Regions from separate parts of the Bradyrhizobium sp. BR14999 genome, predicted to be linked through region 1. Evidence: riboswitches for the same ligand, from Rfam matches in the RefSeq annotation. Region 1 holds a riboswitch; the other holds the start of a gene.
The links. Region 1 has a riboswitch for fluoride ahead of ACR9YP_RS08190 (cation:proton antiporter). Riboswitches for the same ligand answer to the same signal wherever they lie in the genome.

Region 1 (7,900 bases):
TGCCGACGGCGTGGATCTTCGACGCCGAGAACATGATGTACGGGTCGCTGTTCATGCTGGCCGGCGCCTATACGCTGGCGCAGAACGCCCATGTCCGCGGTGACTTCCTTTACTCCTCGATGCGTCCGCGCACGCAGGCCGCGCTCGACCTCGTTCTCTACTTCGTGTTCTTCATCCCGGGCATCGCCGCGCTGATCTATGCCGGCTACTTCTACGCCGCGGATTCCTGGGCCATCAACGAGCATTCCAACGTCACGGCTGAGGGGCCGCCGGTCTACCATTTCAAGACCGTCATCCCGATCGCGGGCGCGCTGATCATGCTGCAGGGGATCGCCGAGATCATCCGCTGCATCGTGTGCCTGAAGACCGGCGAATGGCCGAGCCGACTTGCCGACGTCGCCGAGACCGACGTCATCGAGGAGCAGCTCGCGCACTCTGAATTCGTGGACGAGGAATCACGCAAGCTCGCCATCGAGGGCGCGCAGCGCATCGATGAATTGGCGCGGCAGCGCGGCATGGGCGGGGACCTGAACACATGAGCGATCCGGCACTCGGCCTGTTGATGCTGACGCTCATCGTCGTCGTCATCATGATGGGCTTCGCCACGGCCTTCACTCTGATGGGCCTTGGCATGTTCTTCGGCTTCATCGCCTTCTACGACCCGTCGCAGAACTGGACGCACAACAAGGTCTTCGAGCTGATGGTCCAGCGCAGCTACGGCGCGATGACCAACGACGTACTGATCTCCATCCCGTTGTTCGTGCTGATGGGCTATGTGATGGAGCGCGGCGCGCTGGTCGACAAGATGTTCTATTCGATCCAGCTCGCCTTCCGCCGCCTGCCCGCCTCGCTCGCGGTCACGACCCTGATCGTGTGCACGTTCTGGGGCATCGCCTCCGGGCTCGTCGGCGCGGTGGTGGTGCTGATGGGCGTGATCGCCTTCAACCCGATGCTGCGCGCCGGTTATGACGTGAAGCTCGCCTCCGGCGTCATCACCGCGGGCGGCACGCTCGGCATCCTGATCCCGCCTTCGGTGATGATCATCGTCTATGCCGCGGTCGCCGGCCAGTCCGTGGTCAAGCTCTATGCGGCGGCGATGCTTCCCGGCTTCTTCCTGGCCTTCCTCTACCTCGTCTATGTCGTGGCCTGGGCGATGATCAACCCGAAGATCGCCCCGGCGCTGCCGGAGGAACAGACCCGCGTCAAGGTGCCGGAATGGATCAGGAATTTCGCGACGCTGTATTCGCCGAACCTGTTCGTCGGCCTGTTCAAGGCGCTGCTCTCGCCCGCAAAGGCGAAGATGCTCCAGATCGACGGCAAGCCGATGGGCTATGGCGCGATCGTGCAACACTTCCTCATTTCGCTGGTGCCGTTCCTGATGACCGCAGCCGCGCTCGGCACGGTCTGGTGGTACGTCGTGATCCACCAGCAGCCCGGCGCCGCGAGCGAAGCCGTCGAAGGCCTGCAGCAGCTCGGCAGCCCGGTCGAGCCGAAGGAGCTGTCGCCCGCCGAAAAGGGACCGGACACCCAGTTCTACATCTGGTTCGCGATATCAGCCGCCGTGCTGGCGGCGTGGACGGCGCGCTCCTACTTGCGCATGGACGGCGAGCGCTTCGAAGTGTTGAAGCTCTTGACGTCGTCGGTGATGCCGCTCGGCATCCTCACCGTCGTGGTGCTGGGGGTGATCCTGTTCGGCATCACGACCGCGACCGAGTCCGCCGGAGTCGGCGCCGCCGGGGCCTTCATCCTCGCTATCCACGCCCGGACGCTCGACTGGAAGCGCACCAAGGAAGCAGTGTTCCTGACCGCAAAGACGACCGCGATGGTGTGCTGGCTGTTCGTCGGTTCGGCGCTGTTCTCGGCGGTATTCGCCATTCTCGGCGGTCAGGCGCTGCTGGAAAGCTGGGTGCTGTCGCTCAACATGACGCCCGTGCAGTTCATGATCTTGTCGCAGGCGATCATCTTCGTGCTGGGCTGGCCGCTCGAATGGACCGAGATTATCATCATCTTCGTGCCGATCTTCCTGCCGATGCTGAAGCACTTCAACATCGATCCGATCCTTTGGGGCACGCTGGTGTTCGTGAACTTGCAGGCCGCGTTCCTGTCGCCGCCGGTCGCGATGTCGGCGTTCTATCTCAAGGGCGTCGCCCCGAAGCACGTTACGCTCAACCAGATCTTCGCCGGCATGATGCCCTACATGCTGATCGTGATCCTGTGCATGGTGATCATGTATCTCTGGCCCGGCATGACGCTGTGGTTGCCGAACTATCTCTACGCGAGTTGAGGCGCAGCGGGGAGCACCGGGCGCTGGTCCACTCAGGGAACCAGACGCAATCACCGACGCGACGAACCGCTATTTATCCTAGGTTTGGTGGCGTGAGCGCTTGACATAGTGGCCGGCTGCACCGCCATCGCAGGAGCCCTGCTTTCCTGCTCCGCGGCGGAATTTCAACCTGGCACGGGTCTCATTTCGGTCCCGTACTGCAGGACCTGCACCTTCTCCATCGTGATCAGCCCGCTGCTCATCATGCCGTCGAGGACGGGGAGAAAGGCATCGATCTTCTCCTGGGTGTCGACGATCTCGACAACGAGCGGAAGGTCCTCCGACAGACGCAGTATCTTCGCCGTGTGCAGGCGTGCGGAATGGCCGAACCCCAGCCCGCCTCGTAGCACTGTCGCGCCGGCCAAGTGCATCTCCCTTGCCTTCAGCACGATCGCCTCGTGCAACGGGTGATGGCCCGCGTGATCATTTTCACCAAAGAAGATCCTGAGTAGGACGGCTTCTCGCGGTAGCTGCATGTTCAAACCCCATTGCTGCGTCAAGACCCTCTCATTTCACGACCAGCACCGGGCACGCGGCGAGTTGCACGATGCGATCGGCTCGACTGCCGATGAGCCGCTCGTAGAGCGCCGAGTGTCCCGTGGCGCCAATGACCAGTAGATCGGCTTTCAGCTTGGCTGCGAAGTCCACGATGTCCCGCACCGGATGGCCGGCCACCACATGGGTGTGAAGCTCGACGTGGCTCTGTTCGGCCAGGCTTCGCGCCCGCTGAATGACCGAGTGATAGCGGCGCGCCGCCGTGCCGGTCTCCTCCCGAACCTCCTCGATAAATTCGGGCATGTAGTCAATCTCCTCCACGCAGATCATGTGAAGTTCGGCGCTGTTCTGTGTGGCCATCGTTATGGCAAACGCCAAGGCGTGGAATGCGTGCTCGGAACCGTCGTTGGCATGCAGAATTCTGCTGAACATAGCTGCCTCCATCATTCGGCGCGGCGCGCAGCGGGCCGAAGAGGTCTTAGGGGCTCCTCCTCAGCGTGCTGCGAACTGGTGTCGGGCAGCAGATGGTGAGGAAGATAGAATGCATTGGCGATGACTGTGGGTATCACGGCGCTGCCGATGACTGCGGCGACGAGCGCGGAATATTGGCCCTGGTTGATGATGCCATGTGAAAGGCCAAAGAGTGACGAGATCGTCCCAAAGGTCAGCCCGGTCGACATCAAAAGCGTCGTGTACATCGCCTCTCTGTTGGGAGAGCCAAAATACTTGGTGACGGGGTAGACACCCACGACCTTGGTTGCGATCTTGATCACCAGGAAGAAGAGGAATGCCGCCGGTGCAGCAATCAGCGCCGGCACAGACACAAACGAACCGGCTCGGATGAAGTAGAACGGCGTCAGCAATCCGAAGGTAAGAGTGCGCAGCCGGCGCACCAGGGCGTGGTCCTTTCCAACAGTGCCTGCGAGTACCATCCCGATCAGGTAGGCCGGAAGAACGGCCTCGCTGTCCGCCCACGTCGCCAGCGCCCCCATTCCGAACAGGCAGAGCAGCAGAAATTTCGTCTCCAGTTCGGACGGGCGTCCCCCATACAGCCGGAAGAACCGGGGGGTCAGCCAGGGCAGCACGCCGAAGACCACCACGCCAGTACCGAGAAAGATCAGTGTCTTTATCGTGAACGGAGAAAAGATCAGGCCGAGCGCAACCACCGTCCCGAGGTCCGTGACAAAGCAGGCGGCCAGAACTGTCTTGCCGTACTCGGTGGTGTTGAAGCCGAATTCGATCATCACGGCATAAACCACCGCCACCGAGGTGGTCGACATGGCGACACCTGCAAGCCAACTCGGCATAACGTCCCAGCCGAGCAAGTAGTGCGCCGCAGCGGTGCATCCGATGAATGGAAAAAAGAAGCTGGCAAGCCCCACGGCTGCCGCCTCTTTCCACTTCAGCTTGAATACGACGGGGTCAAGTTCCGCACCTGCTAGGAAGGTCAGCACAATCGCGCCGACGCCCGAAAGGAATTTGACCCAGGACTCTTCGGTCCCGAGCACCGCCGATCCAATGGCGGCACCGATGATGAGTTGTGCGATCGTTCCGACCACGATCTCCGACAGAGCGGTCGAGATCCGGAGCCAGATCGACAGAAGGCTGGCGATCAGCGCCAAGCCCAACCACAATGCCGCCAGAGCCCAAACACCCGTCATCAGCGCCTCCAAGAACACGACGGCGATGCGCCGTCCGGAGAACTCACGTGCTGGATGCTTGGAAGGATTTGAAGCAAGCGCTCCCACCGACGGCAAGCGTCCGGTAGGAGTCATCAGCCTCATCGGCGGTTACGGGGGACCCCATCCCCTGAATTTTCGTCAATTGTAACTGGGAATCAGGCCATAGCAAGCGCGGAAAGCCGCCGTCAGGATCAGGACGATACCACGAAAGGCTCCGACCAGGCGCTGAACGATCCTTCGCGCTCGCGAATGGAAGAGGTAAAATGCGAGCGTCACTTACGGGGTTGAACTTGACCAAAATCCTGCTGGTCCGTCACGGTCACGTCGAAGGTATTCGTCCTGCCCGCTTTCGCGGACGAGAGGACCTGCCTTTGACCGGGCGAGGCCAAGCCGAAGCGCTCGCTGTCGCGCAGCGGATCGCGTCCAAATGGCGGCCGGAGCGGGTCTACACCAGCCCGCTGTCGCGCTGCGTCGCCACCGGCGCGGCCATCGCCACTGCGTGCGAGATCGAGGCGGAGAGCATTGAAGCGCTCAACGACATCGATTACGGCGCGTGGAGGATGAAGACCCATGAGGAAATGGCAGCTTCCGAGCCGATGCTTCACGCGACCTGGTTCAATACGCCCCACCTGATGCGATTTCCGGGAGGCGACTCCCTTCAGGACGTCGTTGCGCGCGCAGCGGACGCAGTCCGGCTCGCGCTCGAACGACACCCCTCTGGCACCGTCGTTCTGGTTTCGCATGATAGCGTGAACCGGGCGCTGCTTTTGCAGGTCGCGGACCTGCCGCTCTCCTCCTACTGGCGGCTCACGCAAGAGCCCTGTTGCATCAACGAGATCGAGATAACCAGCGATCGGATTCGTGTTCTTGCGATCAACGAGACCGCCCATTTAGACGGGATCGATCCGGCCTAGCTCAGCACACCGCCTCTTCTCGCCCAGGTTATTGAGCCGCTGACAGCCGACGGGATTGCGTCGACTGCTCGTCCCCTCCAAATACGTTCGCGTAGAGATCTTCCCCATAGCTCGTTTGCAGCGGCGTGGCTTCGATCAGCCGGAACGTCCGCGTGCCGTCCGGCTGGCGCTCCGACCGCAGGAACAGCGCATTCGGAAGCTTCTTCTGATGCATACGATGCGCGAACTGGTGCAGATGCGTCACGTAGCCGACCTTCACTCCCTTCTCCAGCAAGGCGGTCGTGATCTGCATCGCGATTTCCGATCCTTCCCGTTCATTGGTCGCCGCGAACGACTCATTCATGAGCATCATCGCGCCCGGACCAAGATGCTCAACGAGCTCGCTCATCCGGCTCAGCTCTTCGTCGAGCTTTCCACTCTCCATCGCGGCATCTTCTTCGCGCTTGAAATGGCTGAACAGCGCGGTCCGGACCTCGGCCGAAAACGTCTCCGCCGGGACGAACACGCCCGCCTGCATCATCAGTTGGGCGAGGCCCAGACTACGCAGGAACGTCGATTTGCCTCCCGAATTGGCGCCCGTGATCACGATGAGATCTTTGCCGGCGGTCACCAGATCGTTGCCGACAGGCACTCGGTTCATGCTGATCGCAAGACAAACGTCGTAGAGACCCAAGAACGACAATACGCTGCCGTCCAGCTCCACGGGCCTTGGAAGACAGGTGGGCGTGCCGAGCTTTTGAAGGTGTTCGTAAAGGTTCAAGCAGCCCACATAGAAAGCAAGCTCAGTCCGCAGCATCTGAAAGAAGCTCGAAATGTGATCCATTGACTGGGCGAGCGCATTTGCCACCAGGTTGATACCCCGATCCCGCAATTCGGACAGAGCGCGGGCGCCGGCTTCGTCTCGCGGATTCAGATAGGACGTGTATCCTTCGGTGGTCGGCCACAGCCGGGCGAACCAGCCGAGATCCTTCCTATGCGGCTTGCGCAGGACGTAGTTGGTTGCCTTATTGCCCTTACCTAGTTGGGCGCTGACCAGAACCCCACCTTTGAATTTCAGCCGCTTCAGATGATCCTCGATCTCCTCAAAATACGGATCGCTCAGTTCAGCCCGGAGCATTTCGAATAATCTGGAGAATCCTCGTGAGTTGAACCGTCCAATGTTCCGGTCGGCCAAGGCTCGGAGCTTCCGTAAGGCCGGAACGAAGATGTCCAATATTTCGACGGCATGCGACAGCGTGCCGGTAGGGTAGCGCGACATCGGCGACCAATAGTGCTTTCTTTCGGCTTTCAATGCCTCGACCACGATGTCGTATGCCCGTCTGAGAGTCGGCCCGTGCTGCAGGCAGTCTCGCAGCACGTCCTGGCGATATTCGATCACGTCGAGTTCGCAAACTCCGTTGAGCAGCCCGACCAAGGCCACTTCCAACAGGAAGGCGTCACCACCGGCCATCGTGTTCAAGAGGATATCAAGTCCGAGATCCTGGTTCAGGGCGGCATGATTCCAGGGCAAGGCTTGATTGAGATCCAGTCCCGGCTCCTTCTGCCGGGCATAGGATCGATCTCGCCGCGATAGCAGCAGCGTCGGGTCGAAATCGCGCTGGATACAGCAGGAACGCCTTCATGGCTTGATGCGCTCCTTTACGCGCTGATGCGTCAGACCGTATTTCTGGGCGATCGCCATCGCATAAGCCAGGCCATCGGCAGTCCGCCGCTCGATCTTGAACGTGCGGACTGCCGGCTGGTCCGGTACAACCGTGCTCACCATCGAAACGGTCTCCGGACCGAACGTCGACAGCTCGTCGACGAACGTGACCCAGACGCCGAGCACATCCATGGCCGCGAGCTTCGTCATGACCTTCTGACTGAGGAATGTCTCGTCGCGAATCGTCGTGGAGGTGAAGATCTCATTCAAAATCACGATGGAGCGCCGCGTGACCCGCTTCAGGATCGAACGGATCCGAACCAGGTCGTCTTCCAGTTTGCCGCGTAGGTTTTCGACCTTCTCTTCCCGTTCGAAGTGCGTGAAGATCTGGTCGACCAGGTAAAGCTTGGCCCCTCGCGCCGGGACCGGGCATCCCAGGCTTGCAAGATAGTGCAATTGTCCGACCATGCGGGCGAAGGTCGTCTTGCCGCCCTGATTGGGTCCGGACACCACAATGAGCCGCTCCCTGCCCGTCAGATCAAAATCGTTGCAGACAACCGGTTTCTGCTCACCGACGTGTTTCAGCGCGAGCGCAAGGTCGAACCCCTCCCGGCAATGGACCTGTTTGGAGTTGTCGGAAACCTCGGGCAGGCACAACCGTAGTCCGGCCTGTTCGAGCCTCGTCGTCTGTTTCAAGTAAGCGAGATAGAACTGGACGTCCCTATCGAATCCTACGATGGCCTTGTCGAGAAATTCGACTTGCCGAGCGCAGAACGCTAGCAGGCGAGCAAACGGCTCCGGATTGAGGCGCGCCACCAACTGAAGCACTTTGGCTTCGATGTGG
Region 2 (7,900 bases), 3.0 Mb from region 1:
CTCGTTCGCGCGCCCGACAGCAAAGTCAAAACTGCGATCGGAAACGAACTGAAACAACCGGATTAGGGCCATGTGCCGGTTAACGAGCGGTTAAATTCAACCGTCGGGCGAGATGAAGCGAAAGGTCCCAACCGGCGTGCGCTATTAACGGCCCCAGCGGTCCGACCAGATCTTCTCGCCGATCATGCAACTGACGCGCGGCTCCTTGTCCGCAACCCGCATCACGGGGCGCTCCGGCATGCGGCCAGCGACCTCCATCAGCAGCTTGGTGCGGATCGCTTCCTTGAACTTGTCGCGATCCTTGATCGTGATGACGAAAGAGCCGGGACCGCCGATGACGCAGTCCTCGTAGTAGAAGTCGAGATTGTCGATATCCATGGTCGAATAGGACGGCTCCTTGACCATGATCGGCAGACCGTTGATGACGATGCCCTTCTCGAGCGCGGCATCGCGCGCCACCGTGACCGGGATGCCATTGTTGTTGGGGCCGTCACCGGAAATGTCGATCACGCGACGCAAGCCCCGATATGGATCCTCGTCGAACAGCGGCATCGCAAACGTGATCGCGCCGGAGATCGAGGTGCGCGAGGCACGCCGGATCGGCGTCTTCATGATCTCGGCGGCAACCGCATCCGCGGTCTCGGGGCCGTCGATCAGGCGCCAGGGGATGATGATCTTCTGGTCGCTGGAGGCGGCCCACTCGAAATAGGTTACCGCGATCCGGCCGTTCGGACCGAGCTTCAGCGCCTGGAGGAATTCTTTGGACTGGATCGCCAGCGCGTAGCCTTCGCGCTGGACCGCGAGCTCGTCCATGTCCATGGAGTAGGAGACGTCGACCGCGAGGATCAGTTCGACGTCGACCGTCTGTGCATCCTTGTCGGCAGCCAGCCGCTGCGGCTGATTCTCAAGCGGCTCGAATTTAGGTCCTGGCGCCGCGATGCCCGCGACGTCCCCTCCGGCAAGCACGCCGGCCACCAGCACAGCCCCGATCGAGAACAGCAAGCGCATCGCAGCGGTCTCCCGTCGTATGACGCGATGGTGACATGCAATCGCCTTGCCGCAAAGTGCGAAGATCGCTTGCGCTTCACATTCGAGTTAGGAACGACGTGCTCGCCGCCGTGTTGCCTCGCTTCGCGCGACTGGAACACACAGCGAGACCGGCACCGTCGTTCCAGAGCTCGCGACGCGCGCAGAATGACGCCTAGGGACAGCGCGGCCGGCCCACTTGTCCGCCGCAATTTCCATGCTAGGCTGGATGCACAGATGGGGATGGAGTCCCCCGACAACCGCCCGGCGGTCGATGATCGTACTGGGCTGATGACTCCTGCTTGAGGTGGGGCAATCTTTGAGCCTCTGCCTTTGGTGGGAGCATGGACCGACCCGCCGATGGCGGGTTTTTTGTTGCCTGGTGGCGAAGGCAGGAAACTGGGCCAGCAAGCCAAGGCCAGGAGAAAGTGAAGACGTGACCACGACGACACCGAATGCTGCGCGCGCCACCTTACCCAGGGGAATCTGGGTGCTCGGCTTCGTCTCGATGCTGATGGACATCTCCTCCGAGATGATCCATGCGCTGCTGCCGGTCTATCTCGTCACCGCGCTCGGCGCCTCCACGCTCACGGTCGGCTTCATCGAGGGCATTGCCGAGGCGACCGCCTCGATCACGAAGATCTTCTCCGGCGCGTTGTCGGACTGGCTCGGCCGCCGCAAGCTGCTCGCCGCGCTCGGCTACGGGCTGGCCGCCTTCACCAAGCCGCTGTTTCCGCTCGCCCCGAGCGTCGGATGGCTGGTGGCGGCACGCTTCATCGACCGCGTCGGCAAGGGCATTCGCGGCGCGCCGCGCGATGCGCTGATCGCCGACATCGCTCCCATCGGCCTGCGCGGCGCGAGCTTTGGCCTGCGGCAATCGCTCGACACCATCGGCGCCTTCGTCGGGCCGCTCGCGGCCATCGGCATGATGTGGTGGACGGCTGACAATTTTACGATCGTGTTCTGGGTGGCAGTGCTGCCGGCCTTTCTGTCCTTCGGCCTGATCGCCTTCGCCGTGCACGAGCCGGAGCCGGATCCGAACCGAAAACCTGCAACGAACCCGCTCAATCTTGCCGCGATGCAGCAGCTCGGGGCAGTCTACTGGCGCGTCGTCGCGGTCGGTGTCGTGTTCACGCTGGCGCGCTTCAGCGAGGCCTTCCTGATCCTGCGCGCGCAGAACATCGGGCTCAACCCGATGTGGGTGCCGGCGGTGCTGGTGCTGATGAACGTCACTTATGCGCTGTCGGCCTATCCCGCCGGCGTGCTGTCGGACCGGATCAACCGCACCGGCCTGCTCGCGCTCGGCCTGGTCTTCCTCGCCGGCGCCGACCTCGCGCTGGCACTGCTCCCGAGCCTTGCAGGCCTCGCGCTCGGCGTCGTGCTGTGGGGGCTGCATATGGGGCTGACGCAAGGCCTGCTCTCGGCCCTCGTCGCCGATGCCGCGCCGCCGAGCCTGCGCGGCACCGCATTCGGCTATTTCAACCTGCTCACGGGCCTGGCCCTGCTGGCTGCGAGCGTGATCGCCGGCGCGTTGTGGGATGCCTATGGTCCGGCAGGCACGTTCCTGGCGGGACTCGGCTTTGCCCTGATCTCGCTCATGGGGCTGCTTGCCGTCGGCAACGGTCTGGCAGCGGAGCAAGAATGATGACGGGGAGGCTTTCGTCGTGCTGAGTGGGGTGCTTGCGATCATGATGGGTAGCGTGCTCGGCGGCTGTGCGCGCTATTTCGTGTCCGGCGCGATCGCGCGGCGATTGGGCGAGACGTTTCCGTGGGGCACCATGACCATCAATGTCACCGGCGCCTTCCTGATCGGCATTTTCGGCGCGCTCGCGACCCATCCCGGCTCGGCCTTCGCCACGCCCACCCCCTGGCTGTTCGCGGTGACCGGCTTTCTCGGCTGCTACACCACGGTGTCCTCGTTCAGTCTGCAAACCCTGACGCTGGCGCGGAGCGGCGAGCCGCTCTCCGCGCTCGGCAATGTCGTGCTCTCGGTCGGGCTGTGCCTTGCAGCCGTCAGTTGCGGCTTCCTCCTCGCGGACAGGCTTGGAGGATAGAAGCGCATGGCCGTCCCCTCCTCCGCCGAGCGCTGGCGTAGCGCGATACTCTACGCCTGGGTTGCCGCCGGCAGCATCGTCGGCGGACTGACCCGTTATCTGGTCGGTCTCGCGCTCGACACCGGACCGGGCTTTCCCTTCGCCACGCTGTTCATCAACGCCACGGGATCGCTGATCATCGGCTTCTACGCGGCGCTGACCGGCCCCGACGGCCGCATGCTGGCGCGTCCGGAGCACCGGCAGTTCGTCATGACCGGGTTCTGCGGCGGCTACACCACGTTCTCGACCTTCAGCCTGGAGACCTTCCGACTGCTCCACGGCGGCCTGAAGTACACGGCACTTGCCTATGTCGCAGCGTCCGTCATCTGCTGGCTGGTGTCGGCGTGGCTCGGGCATATGATGGCGAGCCGCTACAACCGCTTGACAAGGAGTTGACCATGCAAATCCCCGCTCAGGCCGTTTTGCTTCGGATCTTCATCGGCGAGAGCGACCATTTCGACGGCAAGCCGCTCTATGAAGCGATCGTGATGACCGCGCGCGAGCGGCACCTCGCCGGTGCCACCGTGCTGCGCGGTCCGATGGGCTTCGGCAAATCGAGCCGGCTGCACACTTCGAAGATCCTGCGACTTTCGGAAGACCTGCCGCTGCTGATCGAGATCGTCGACAGCGAGGACAACATCAACGCATTCCTGCCCATCCTGGATGGCATGATGTCGAGCGGCCTGATCACCTTGGAGAAGGTGCAGGTCCTACAATATGGTGCGAAGGCCGCGAGCTGATCGCTCCAGCAGGAACCCGAGCCCGCCGTGTCCGGGAGGCGGAATGAACGATACTGTTACCACACCGAAAACCAGGACGAAGACCAAGGTCGAGCGGCCGCGGCTGCACAAGGTCATCCTGATCAACGATGATTACACGCCGCGCGAATTCGTCACCATGGTGCTCAAGGCCGAATTCCGCATGACGGAGGATCAGGCCTACAAGGTGATGATCACCGCGCACAAGCTGGGCACCTGCGTCGTCGCCGTGTTCACCAAGGACGTCGCCGAGACCAAGGCGACGCGTGCCACCGATGCCGGCCGCGCCAAGGGCTACCCGTTGCTGTTCACGACGGAGCCGGAGGAATAAAGCTCAGCCCACCAGCGCGTGCGTTTCTTCGGCCAGCCCGTACACGCGCTGTGCCTTGGAAAATCCTGCGATCGGAAATTCGCCGAGCTCGTGCCAATCGTGGTGGCAGACATTGGCAAAACCTTCCGAGGCCACAACGGTCCGCCCCAGCCGCCCCGTGATCTTCTCCAGCCGGGCCGCGAGATTGACGGCGGGGCCGATGCAGGTGAAGTCCAGCCGGTTGCCGCCACCGATATTGCCGTAGAGGATGTTGCCGATGTGCAGCGCGACGCCAAAGCGGAAGCGCTCGACGACATCGCCGACCGGAAACGCGAGCTGCTCCACGCTGGCGCGCGATTCACGCGCCGCCTCCAGCACGCGCGCGCAGACATGGGCGGCATCGCCGACATATTCGTCGATCGGAAACACTGCGAGCAGGCCGTCGCCCATGAATTTCAACACCTCGCCGCCGTGGCCCCGGATCGCGGTGACCTGGCAATCGAAATAATGGTTGAGGATTGCGACCACCGTCTCGGCTGGCAGCCGGTCCGACAGCGCAGTGAAGCCGCGCAGGTCCGAGAGCCAGATCACCGCCTGCATGGTGTCGGTGTGTCCACGGCGGATCTGGCCGCCGAGAATGCGTGCGCCGGCGCGGTTGCCGACATAGGTGTCGAGCAGCATCTCGGCGGTGCGTCGCAGGCTGATGATCTCGCTGACGCGCGCGAGCGGCGCTATGATGCTTCGGATCGCCGCGATGTCGTCGTCGCTGAAGCCGCCGGGATACTGCGTGATCCAGCTCGTGGCGTGGATGGAGCCATCGAGAAAAGGCACCGGCACGGCAATATAGTCGGTCGCGCCTTCGGCGCGCATGTCGTCGAGGAACGGAAATCGCTTGCTGTCGGGATCGCTCGCGCGTCCCCTGACCTCCACCCCCTGCTCGAACACGATGCGGAGCGGGCTGCGGGCGAATTCGGGCGTCTCCAGGATCTCGAAATCGACGCTGCCGATTTCGACCTCCCCACCCTGCCGCCAGATGAAGTTGCGGCCGAAGATTTCCGGATGCAGCGTGCGGATGAAGATGCCGAACCGCCACACTGGCAGGCCGGCCGCGACCAGACGTTCGCAGAAATCGGCGATCATCTCGGCCGGCTCTAGCGACGACCAGGCACCGCCGATCAGCCAGTTGCAGATGCGCTGGAGCTCGGAGCTGTTCATGCCCGCATTTGCGGACGAAGTTGTGGGCCCGTCAAGCTGCGCGGTGGGCTAGTACCGCGACAGGGCGCGTTATCCGCGGTGTGCTCACCTCTCCCTACGGGAGAGGTGAAAGAACTAGCGTCCCACCTGCCCGCGATCGCGCAAAAAGTGATCCGCCAGCACGCAGGCCATCATGGCCTCACCGACGGGGACGGCGCGGATGCCGACGCAGGGATCATGGCGGCCCTTCGTGACGATCTCGGTATCAGTGCCCTTGCGATCGACGGTGCGGCGCGGCTGGAGGATCGACGAGGTCGGCTTCACGGCAAAACGCACCACCACCGGCTGTCCGGTGGAGATGCCGCCCAGAACACCGCCGGCATGGTTGGAGAGAAAGCGCGTGCCGTCATTGCCGGTGCGCATCTCGTCGGCGTTCTCTTCGCCGGTCAATTCGGCCGCGCCAAATCCGGCGCCGATCTCGACGCCCTTCACGGCGTTGATGGTCATCATCGCGGCCGCCAGATCGGAATCGAGCTTGGCATAGATCGGCGCACCCAGGCCCGCCGGCACGCCCTCGGCGACGACTTCGATCACCGCACCGATCGAGGAGCCGCTCTTGCGGATGCCGTCGAGATAGGTCTCGAAGAAGGCGGCCTTGTCCTTGTCGGGACAGAAGAACGGATTTTTCCCGATCTCGTCCCAGTCCCATTTGGCGCGGTCGATCTTGTGCGGGCCGATTTGCACCAGTGCGCCGCGCACCTTGACGTCGGGCAGCACTTTTCGCGCGATCGCCCCGGCGGCAACGCGCGTCGCGGTCTCGCGCGCCGAGGAGCGCCCGCCGCCGCGATAGTCGCGCAGGCCGTACTTCGCCTCATAGGTGAAGTCGGCATGACCGGGGCGAAACTTGTCCTTGATCTCGGAATAGTCCTTCGAGCGTTGGTCGGTGTTCTCGATCAGGAGCCCGATCGGGGTGCCCGTCGTCACCTGCACGCCGGTCTCCGGATGCGCCATCACGCCGGACAGGATTTTGACCTGGTCCGGCTCCTGGCGCTGGGTGGTGAAGCGCGACTGGCCGGGCCGGCGGCGGTCGAGATCGCCCTGGATGTCGGCCTCGGTGAGCGGGATCATGGGCGGACAGCCGTCGACCACGCAGCCGATCGCCACGCCGTGGCTCTCGCCGAAGGTGGTGACGCGGAACATGTGGCCGAAGGTGTTGAAGGACATCCGTCTCTACTCGTCAGTCAGTTCTGACTTGTGGTGGTAACGCGGGGGAACACCCGGGTCAAACACACACTCGGTGATTCCGGGGCGATGCGAAGCATCGAACCCGCAATGACCGCGTTCCAGGCTAACTAAACTTCTCCAGCCGCCGGTCGCGGAACACATAGACGGCGCCTTGCTCGATATAGAGCTCGGCGGCACCGGCGGGGGTCTCGATGCCCAAAGCTACCATCAGGGCCCGGCAGGTGCCGCCATGGGCGACCGCGACGGTATCGATCAGAAGCGACTCGTACCAATCGAGCATACGCAGCTGCACGGCCGCATAGGTCTCTCCACCGATTGGCGCGACCGTCCATTTGTCGGCGAGGCGCCTTGCGTAGACCTCGGGATCGGAGGCCTCGCTTTCGGCCAGTGTCAGCCCCTCCCAGGTGCCGTAGCCGATCTCCCGCAGGCGGTCGTCGAGCGAATAATCGGCAAGCGGCATTTCAAGCTTGCGGCGGACGAGTTCCATGGTCTGGCGCGCACGCCCGAGTGGGCTCGACACGTAGGGCAGCGCCGCCTTGTCCTTGCCGTCGCGCCTCAACAGATCGGCGAGAACGCCGGCTGCGTGCACGGCCTGTCCGCGGCCACGTGCATTCAGTGGAATGTCCTGGGCGCCCTGGAGCCGCCCGAGCGCGTTCCACTCGGTCTCGCCGTGGCGCAGGAAATAGATCGTGGGCACGGGCATTGCGGTTCGAAGGCTAGTCTTGTTCGAGCATGATCTTATCGGAAAACCGGTTCCCACTTTTCCGGATCATGCTCTACCCGCCGAGTGAGATATCCGGCGCGTCCGGGCGCTTCATGCCGAGCACGTGATAGCCGGAATCGACGTGGTGCACCTCGCCGGTCACGCCGCGCGACAAGTCGGAGAGGAAATACAGCGCACTGCCGCCGACATCCTCTGTCGACACGTTGCGCCGCATCGGCGCGTTGTACTCGTTCCACTTCAGGATATAGCGGAAATCGCCGATGCCGGAGGCGGCGAGCGTCTTGATCGGACCTGCCGAGATCGCGTTGACGCGGATGTTCTTCTCGCCGAGATCGGCGGCGAGATAGCGCACGCTGGCTTCCAGCGCAGCTTTCGCCACGCCCATGACGTTGTAATGCGGCATCCATTTCTCGGCGCCGTAATAGCTGAGCGTGATGAGCGAGCCGCCATCCGTCATCAGCTTCTCGGCGCGCTGCGCCACCGCGGTAAACGAATAGCAGGAGATCAGCATCGACTTCGAAAAGTTCTCCTGCGTGGTGTCGACATAGCG

Region 2: it holds a riboswitch for fluoride, as region 1 does, so the genes downstream of both, ACR9YP_RS35370 (MFS transporter) here and ACR9YP_RS08190 (cation:proton antiporter) in region 1, are expected to answer to the same signal.

Annotation. Positions count from the first base shown of each region.
Region 1 is NZ_CM148536.1:1,763,623-1,771,522, reverse strand. It holds gene ACR9YP_RS08210 (TRAP transporter small permease subunit) at 1-539, shown strand, start outside; gene ACR9YP_RS08205 (TRAP transporter large permease) at 536-2,284, shown strand; gene ACR9YP_RS08200 (DUF190 domain-containing protein) at 2,449-2,799, opposite strand; gene ACR9YP_RS08195 (universal stress protein) at 2,831-3,250, opposite strand; gene ACR9YP_RS08190 (cation:proton antiporter) at 3,262-4,593, opposite strand; fluoride riboswitch at 4,577-4,637, opposite strand; gene ACR9YP_RS08185 (histidine phosphatase family protein) at 4,791-5,414, shown strand; gene ACR9YP_RS08180 (MutS-related protein) at 5,443-6,924, opposite strand; gene ACR9YP_RS08175 (MutS-related protein) at 7,033-7,900, opposite strand, start outside.
Region 2 is NZ_CM148536.1:7,573,949-7,581,848, forward strand. It holds gene ACR9YP_RS35365 (DUF1194 domain-containing protein) at 145-1,008, opposite strand; fluoride riboswitch at 1,257-1,334, shown strand; gene ACR9YP_RS35370 (MFS transporter) at 1,463-2,671, shown strand; gene crcB (fluoride efflux transporter CrcB) at 2,691-3,080, shown strand; gene crcB (fluoride efflux transporter CrcB) at 3,087-3,515, shown strand; gene ACR9YP_RS35385 (DUF190 domain-containing protein) at 3,518-3,859, shown strand; gene clpS (ATP-dependent Clp protease adapter ClpS) at 3,903-4,208, shown strand; gene ACR9YP_RS35395 (adenylate/guanylate cyclase domain-containing protein) at 4,212-5,402, opposite strand; gene aroC (chorismate synthase) at 5,517-6,605, opposite strand; gene ACR9YP_RS35405 (histidine phosphatase family protein) at 6,730-7,329, opposite strand; gene fabI (enoyl-ACP reductase FabI) at 7,403-7,900, opposite strand, start outside.